Regions from separate parts of the Brevibacterium sp. LAARM3_SD1 genome, predicted to be linked through region 2. Evidence: riboswitches for the same ligand, from Rfam matches in the RefSeq annotation. Region 2 holds a riboswitch; the other holds the start of a gene.
The links. A riboswitch is a leader RNA that binds a small molecule or an ion and turns the genes downstream of it on or off. The one in region 2 is predicted to bind thiamine pyrophosphate.

Region 1 (3,711 bases), on a different contig from region 2:
TCCCTGGCCAGGCGGGCAGTGAGCACGGCATCCCGGGCGGTGTAGCAGCCGGCGGTGTTCGGCAGCACTCGGATTCCCAAACGCTGGAGCATGGTGAAGACCGAGTCTCTCGACTCGGCGTCGAAGCGGCGCATCGCCACCGTGGTCAGTTCGGTCCCCGAAGCCATCAGGGCGTCTTCGAGGATGCTCAGGGAGCTCGCCCCTCCCGTGCCCATCACGAGACGAGACGACATCTCCACATCATCGATCGTCCAGCTCATATCAGCCTCCCTGCACTGCGGTGACGATGTCGACGGTGTGCCCGTCGGCCAAGGCGAATCCGGACCAGGCACCGCGACGGATGACTTCACCGTCGACGGCCAGGGCGATGCCCAGACGTCCGCCGTCGGCCGGTGTCCCGTCAGTCTGCAGCTCCCGTCCGGTGACGTCGGCGATGAGGTCGAGCGCCGAGGTGGCACCGGGGAGCTCATGATGCTCGCCGTTGAGGACGATGCTCGGTGGGTGTTCGCGGTCGGTCATGACATGCTCCTCGTCGAGTAGGCAGTTGCGTGGTTCGGGTCGGCAGTGGTTTCGGTGGTGAAGCGATGTGGGGACACGGACTCGAGTGCTCCCTCAGGGAGCCAATCGGCAACGTCTCCCAGGGCGAGTTCGGCCCCGAGCCTGCCACCGAACGGGGCCAAGAGGATGCCGTGCCGGAAGTACCCGGTGCTCACGATGCAGCCGGGATCGATGCGCCCGATCATCGGCAGGTCATCGGGGGACCCGGGGCGGGCTCGGGTGGTGATATCGGTGATCTCCGCGTCGAGAATGCCTGGGACCAGTCGCTGCCCGTCGGCGAGCAGTCGGTGGATCGCCCCGGCGGGGGTGCCGGAGAGTCCGTCTTCACGGGAACTGGCACCGAGGACGATCTCGCCGTCGGGGCGAGGAACCAGGTAGACGGAGCGGCCGTTGACCAGCCCGCGGATGGTGCGGGTCAGCAGGGGAGTCGCCTCGGCGGGGGCGCGCAGCCGCAGCACATCGCCCCAAACCTCCCGGAGCGGCAGCTGCGGGGCACCATGGATCGTGTTGTTGGTGCTGCCGGCGCAGAGGATCACCTGATCGGCTTCCAATCGACGACCATCGCTCAGTGCGACGCCCACGGTCGCATCACCGTCCCTCAGCAGCTCGACTGCCCGTTGCCGAATGAGGTGCGACACTGAGTCAGCGGTCAGGGCAGACATCAGAGCCGCGGAGACCCGACGCGGGTCGATCGACCGATCGCCGGGAATGTGCACGGCTCCGGCCACTGCGGGCGACAAAGAGGGCTCGACCCGGCGGGCAGCGCTGCCGGTGATGAGCTCGGTGGCGAAACCGGACCGCGACTGAGCTTCGCGCAGCTCTCGCAGTGCCTGCAGATCGGCACTGTCTCCGGCGCACACGAGAGTTCCGGCATCCGTGAAGCCGAGGTCGACCGCGGCAGCGCTCGCCACCTCGGCAGCGAACTCCGGGTACATCTGCGCCGAGGCCTGCATCAACGGGTACAGGGGAGTCTGCCCCCACACCACCTCGGCGGCGGGAGCGATCATCCCCGCGGCGGCATGGCTCGCCCCCAACGCGGGGACAGGATCGATGATGGTGACTTCGGCACCGAGGCGGCGCAGGTACCAGGCCGTGGACAGGCCGATGATTCCGGCGCCGACGACAATGACTCTCACAGCTTCTCCCTCCGGCGGCATGATCCGCATCAGGTCTGACGGTCGGCTCCTACGCCCTCTCAGCCTCGTTGGGAGGCTCCCGCGAACTCCTCTACTCTATGACCATGACCACACAGATGCCACCGCGCACCGCAGCACGGCCGACGAAGAGAGCCTGGAGGCAGGCCCGATTGGCCGAAGCGTCGCTCTACCTGTGCACCGAAGCCAGGACCTCTCAGGGCGACCTCGCCGAGTTCCTCGACGCCGCCTACCGCGGGGGCGTCGACATCATCCAACTGAGGGACAAGAGCCTCGAGGCCCGCGCGGAGATCGCAGCCTTGGAAGTCCTCCGGGATGCCGCCGTCCGTCACGGCAAGCTCTTCTCCGTCAACGACCGCGCCGACGTCGCACTGCTCACCGACGCCGATGTCTTCCACGTCGGTCAAGGCGACCTCACCAGCTCTCAGGCCAGGGCCGTACTCGGCCCCGATGTCATCCTCGGCCGCTCCACCCATTCCCTCGAACAGGCGCTCGCCGCCGAAGCGGACCCGGAGACCGACTATTTCTGTGTCGGACCCGTCTGGGAGACCCCGACGAAGCCCGGTCGCGCAGCCGTGGGAACGGCGCTGCTCACCGCCACCGCCGCCGAGGCGGACAAACCGTGGTTCGCCATCGGCGGGATCGCGGCGGGGGAGAGGCTGGACGCGGTCCGACAGGCGGGTGCGAACCGTGCCGTAGTCGTCCGTGCGATAACCTCGGCTGAGGATCCCGCGGCGGCCGCTCGGGAGCTCAAGGAGGAGTTGGAATGACCCAAGCAGCTGAGAGCGCAGCCCAGGGAACCGGTGCAGGCGCGGATCTGTCGATTCTCATCGCCGGGGCAGGTGCCACCGGCGGAGCCTTCGGCACCTATCTGCAGGAGGCCGGACGCGATGTCACATTCCTGCTCCGGCAGGCTCGAGCGGCGACGGTCCGCGCAGAAGGAATGCGCTTCACCGCTCCCGATGCCGATCGGACGAATCAGGTCGATGTCATCACCGCTGAGGAGCTCGAAGCCGCACCACGGATCTTCAACCTCGTCATCATCGCGGTCAAAGCCGGCGGCCTCGACTCGGTCATCGATGACATCGGACCGGCTGTCGGAGAGCAGACTACGATCATCCCGATCCTCAACGGCATGGCTCAGATCGAGAAGCTGCAGAACAGATACCCCGGACAGGTGCTCGGCGGATTCGTCAAGATCGTCGGCACCATCAGAGACGGAGCCGTCGTTCAGCTCACCGACCTGGCCGTGATGACCATCGGCGACCTCCACGGTGCCCAGGTGCCCGCGCGGATCTCCGACGCTCTCGACGTGCCGGGGTTCAAGCTCCAGACCGTCGCTGGAATCATCGACGGGCTGTGGGAGAAGTGGACCTTCATCGCCGCGGCCGGTGTCGTCACCTGCCTGTTCCGTGCTCCGGTCGGGGCGATCATGGAAGCCGGCGGCCGGTCGCATGTGCATGCCATCGTCGACGAGCTCGAAGCCGTGGCGGCAACGGCCGGACACCCGGTCTCGGAGGCCTCACACGCCATGACGCTGACGATGCTCACCGAGGACGGTTCGGCCTTCACCTCATCCCTCTACCGGGATGTGACGGCTGGGCTGCCGAGCGAAACGGAGCACATCCTCGGCGACATGGCGCTCAAGGCTGCGGAGCTGGGAGTGCCGACTCCTCTGCTCGACCTCACACTTGTGCAGCTGCGGGCAGGGGAAGCCCAGAAGCGGTCCTGACTTCAGCCGTGCCCGTGCGCAGCATCGTCAGATATGACTCCTGCGGCTGAGTGTGTTCGGTGTCGGTCGAACCGTGGGCTGCGGTGAATGTGACCATGGGGACTCCGTCGACATCATCGAGGACGAGCAGCGTCTCGTAACCGCCGGGGCCCACAGAATGTGAGCTGCCTGAGGGCAGGTCGAAGACGAGCCGCTCCAGCGGACTGTCGGGTTCGGGCGGCCGATTCATCTCCTGCGCCGCGACATCGGCGAACTGCTCGGCAGTGA
Region 2 (3,711 bases):
GCGGGCCGTCGCACCGGGGTGGCCCTTCGCGACATCGGCGGCATGCGCGGCGATCTTGTACGTGATCACTCCGGTCTTGACATCGTCGCGGTCGGGCAGGCCCAGATGCTCCTTCGGTGTGACGTAGCAGAGCATCGCCGTGCCGTAGCGGGCAATCTCCGTCGCCCCGATCGCCGAGGTGATGTGGTCGTAGCCGGGTGCGATGTCCGTGACCAGCGGACCCAGGGTATAGAACGGTGCCCCGTGGCACAGCTCCTGCTGGCGTTCGACGTTCTCCCGCACGAGGTGGAGGGGAATATGCCCGGGCCCTTCGACCATGACCTGGACGTCGTGGGCCCAGGCCCTTTCGGTCAGCTCGGCCAGGGTGTCGAGTTCGGCGAACTGGGCGGCGTCATTGGCATCGGCGATGGATCCCGGTCGCAGCCCGTCGCCGAGTGAGAACGCGACATCGTAGCGGGCGAAGATCTCGCAGAGTTCGTCGAAGTGGGTGTAGAGGAAGTTCTCCTCGTGGTGGGCCAAGCACCAGCCGGCTATGATGGATCCTCCGCGGGAGACCATCCCGGTGACCCGGTCGGCCGTCAGCGGCACATAGCGCAGGAGCACGCCGGCATGGACGGTCATGTAGTCCACGCCCTGCTCGCACTGTTCGATGACGGTGTCGCGATAGATCTCCCAGGTCAGTGCGTTCGCATCGCCGTCGACCTTCTCCAGGGCCTGGTAGATCGGGACGGTGCCGATGGGGATCGGGGAGTTGCGGATGATCCATTCCCGGGTGGTATGGATGTCATTGCCGGTCGACAGGTCCATCAGGGTGTCGGCACCCCACTTCGCGGCCCAACGCAGCTTCTGCACCTCCTCGGCGATGGAGCTGGTGACTGCGGAGTTGCCGATGTTCGCGTTGATCTTGACGAGGAACGCCTTACCGATGATCATCGGCTCGGATTCGGGGTGGTTGATGTTGTTCGGAATGATCGCGCGACCGGCGGCGAGCTCGGCACGGACGAGCTCGACATCGCACTGCTCACGAAGCGCCACGAACCGCATCTCCGGGGTGATGATGCCCTGCCGGGCGTAGTGCATCTGGGTGACCGTGCGGCCGGCCTTGGCGCGACGAGGAACCGGTTTGCGTCCCTTCCACTGCTGAGACGGGGCACCCCGGCGTACGGCCGCACGACCATCGTCGGCGATGCGGTGGCCGCGGGCGTCATACGTCTCAGTGTCGAGGCGGTTCTCGATCCACGGAAAACGCAGAGCCGGCAGCCCCTCCTCCGGAATGCTGCCCGGTCCGACGGTGCGGTAGACATCGACTGGATCGTTGGCACGGCCGTTCGAGTCCTCGAGATCGATGCGGGTCACGGGAACGCGGATGCCGTGTTCCTCGTCATCAATCCATGCCGGCGAATGCGTCGGATACTGCTCGAGGGTGAACTGGTCGTCCGCCGCTGCGGCAGACGAAACCGCGTCAGGCGAAGCTGTGGCTGGGGCAGGTGTTTCCGGGGTGAATGCAGTCAACTGCAGTCCTCACTTCCTACGCCGGTATCAACCGGATCAGGTTCTACGGTCTCGGACGATCCAGTCCGATCTCAGCCCTTGCAGCGGGCTCCCGTGGGGTCGTGCAATTCGTATCACGACTGACGCAGTGAGGACAACTGCACTTTCGGCGGAATCGAGTCCCTCCGGAAATGCGGCGCGGCGGTCAGCTGCCCTGGAGGAACGCCTTCGCGGCCGCGCCGAGAGCGACGACGTCAGAGACCGCGACCATTTCGCGTGCCGAGTGCATCGAGTACAGGGCAGGACCGACGTCGACGGTGGTCATTCCCAGACGGGTCGCGGTCAGCGGTCCGATCGTCGAACCGCAGGGCATCGCATTGTTCGAGACGAAATCCTGGTATTCGACTCCGGCGGCCGCGCACGCCTGCGACCACACCGCGGTGCCGACCGCATCCGTGGCGTAGCGCTGCTGAGCATTGAGCTTGAGCAGGGGACCGCCGCCGAGGCGGGGGCGCACATGCGGATCATGACGTTCCGGATAGTTCGGATGGGCAGCATGCCCGGCATCGGAGGAGACACACACCGAGGAGGCCATCGATGCGAGATAATCGCTGCGCGTCGACTGCGGCAGCAATGAGGCGACGATGCGCTCGGTGACATCGGCGAGGAACGGACCACACGCACCCGAACGCGAATTCGACCCGATCTCCTCATGATCGAAGGCCGCCAACAGGGGGATGCCGTCGAGCCTATCGGCATCGAGCTGGGTCAGTGCGGTGACGCCGGCGTGGACGGACAGCAGGTTGTCCAGCCTCGGCGAGGCGAAGAATTCCTCGGCGGCACCGAAGAGGGCCGGCTCCTGAGTGGGAATGGTGTAGACGTCGTGACCGACGACAGTTTCGGCATCGACGCCGGCGGAGGCGGCGAGCAGTTCGATGATGTCCGCCTCAGCGAGATCGGCCAGACCGATGACGGGAGCGGTATGACGCTGCTTGTCCAAGGCCAGACCTTCATTGACCTGCCGGTCCAGGTGGATCGCGAGCTGCGGGATGCGGGCGATCGGCCCGGTTCGGGCGAGCACGATGCTGCCGTCGGCAAGGCTGAGCCGCCCGGCGAAGGCGAGCTCGCGGTCGAGCCACGAATTCAGCAGCGGCCCGCCGTAGATCTCGACTCCCACCTGACGGGTGCCCTCGACGGTGTACTCGCCGCCGGGTTTGAGCTTGAAAGCGGGGGAATCGGTGTGGGAACCGAACACGCGGAACCGGGGAGCCGCCTCGGTGACGGTGGGATTCATCCAAGCGATGAGCGCGCCGTCGCGGATGACGTAGTGCCCGGTCCCGGGCGTCAGCGCCCAGGGAACGGTCTCGTCGAGACGGGAGAATCCGGCCTCTTCCATCCGTTTCGCAGCGGTGGCCACCGCGTGGTATGAGCTGGGGGATGCGCTGACGAAGTCGCCGAGGTCGGCCGCTGTCGTCGCGGCCGTGTCCGGTCTCGGGAGTGATTCATTCATTTCCCCAGCCTATCGTTTGCGGTAGTTTGGATGACATAAGACAGGTCTCGGGCGCCGGGTTGCCACCGCGTTCGAGAATCAGGCGGGGGCAGCGACCCTGCGACCGCACCAGCGACGGCAAGGAGTGTTCGACGTGAACCAGTTCGTGACGGAGTGGAACACCTGGCGCGACTCACGAAACTCGGCACTGGCGAAACCGTTCGGCTGGCTCAGCGTCGTCGGACTGCACTGGCTCGACGCCGAATCGACCTGGACCGACGCCCCCGGTACTTTCACCGTCGACGACGGGTGGGTGACCGTGTCCCTGAAAACCGGCATCAAGGCCGGACCCGCCGCCGAGACGTTCGATCTGCTCAGCAAGGTCGAAAACGGCGGTGCCTCGGGTGGAGGCGCCGGTGGCGGTGTTGGGACGAATGATTCGGGTGGGACCAACTCCGGACCGACTCGGGCGACCAGCCCGGCAGTGCCCAGCGACACCTCGACCCTGCCGACGGTCACGGACCAGGTGAATGCGGGCGGATCCGACGCGGGCGTGGCAGGCTCTGGCTCTGCCGGTGGCGATTCTGTTGCGGGAGCCGATGCCGGATCCGGCGGACACGACGCTGTGTCTGCCCGACCCCAGGTCCGTGTCGAGGAGAACGGGTTCAGCGCTAAGCTTCCTGCCGGCGGATCGCTCAACTGGTTCACCGTCGGCAACGTCCTCTACGAAC

Region 1: linked by a shared signal. The riboswitch ahead of thiO (glycine oxidase ThiO) and the one ahead of thiC (phosphomethylpyrimidine synthase ThiC) in region 2 are both predicted to bind thiamine pyrophosphate.

The regions. Positions count from the first base shown of each region.
Region 1 is NZ_JBNFOL010000004.1:109,931-113,641, reverse strand. It holds gene AC2W7L_RS03440 (thiazole synthase) at 1-260, opposite strand, end outside; gene thiS (sulfur carrier protein ThiS) at 262-519, opposite strand; gene thiO (glycine oxidase ThiO) at 516-1,694, opposite strand; TPP riboswitch at 1,684-1,787, opposite strand; gene thiE (thiamine phosphate synthase) at 1,799-2,482, shown strand; gene AC2W7L_RS03420 (ketopantoate reductase family protein) at 2,479-3,444, shown strand; gene AC2W7L_RS03415 (DedA family protein) at 3,398-3,711, opposite strand, start outside.
Region 2 is NZ_JBNFOL010000028.1:1,163-4,873, reverse strand. It holds gene thiC (phosphomethylpyrimidine synthase ThiC) at 1-1,512, opposite strand, end outside; TPP riboswitch at 1,508-1,616, opposite strand; gene AC2W7L_RS14305 (M18 family aminopeptidase) at 1,697-3,001, opposite strand; gene AC2W7L_RS14300 (DUF1684 domain-containing protein) at 3,135-3,711, shown strand, end outside.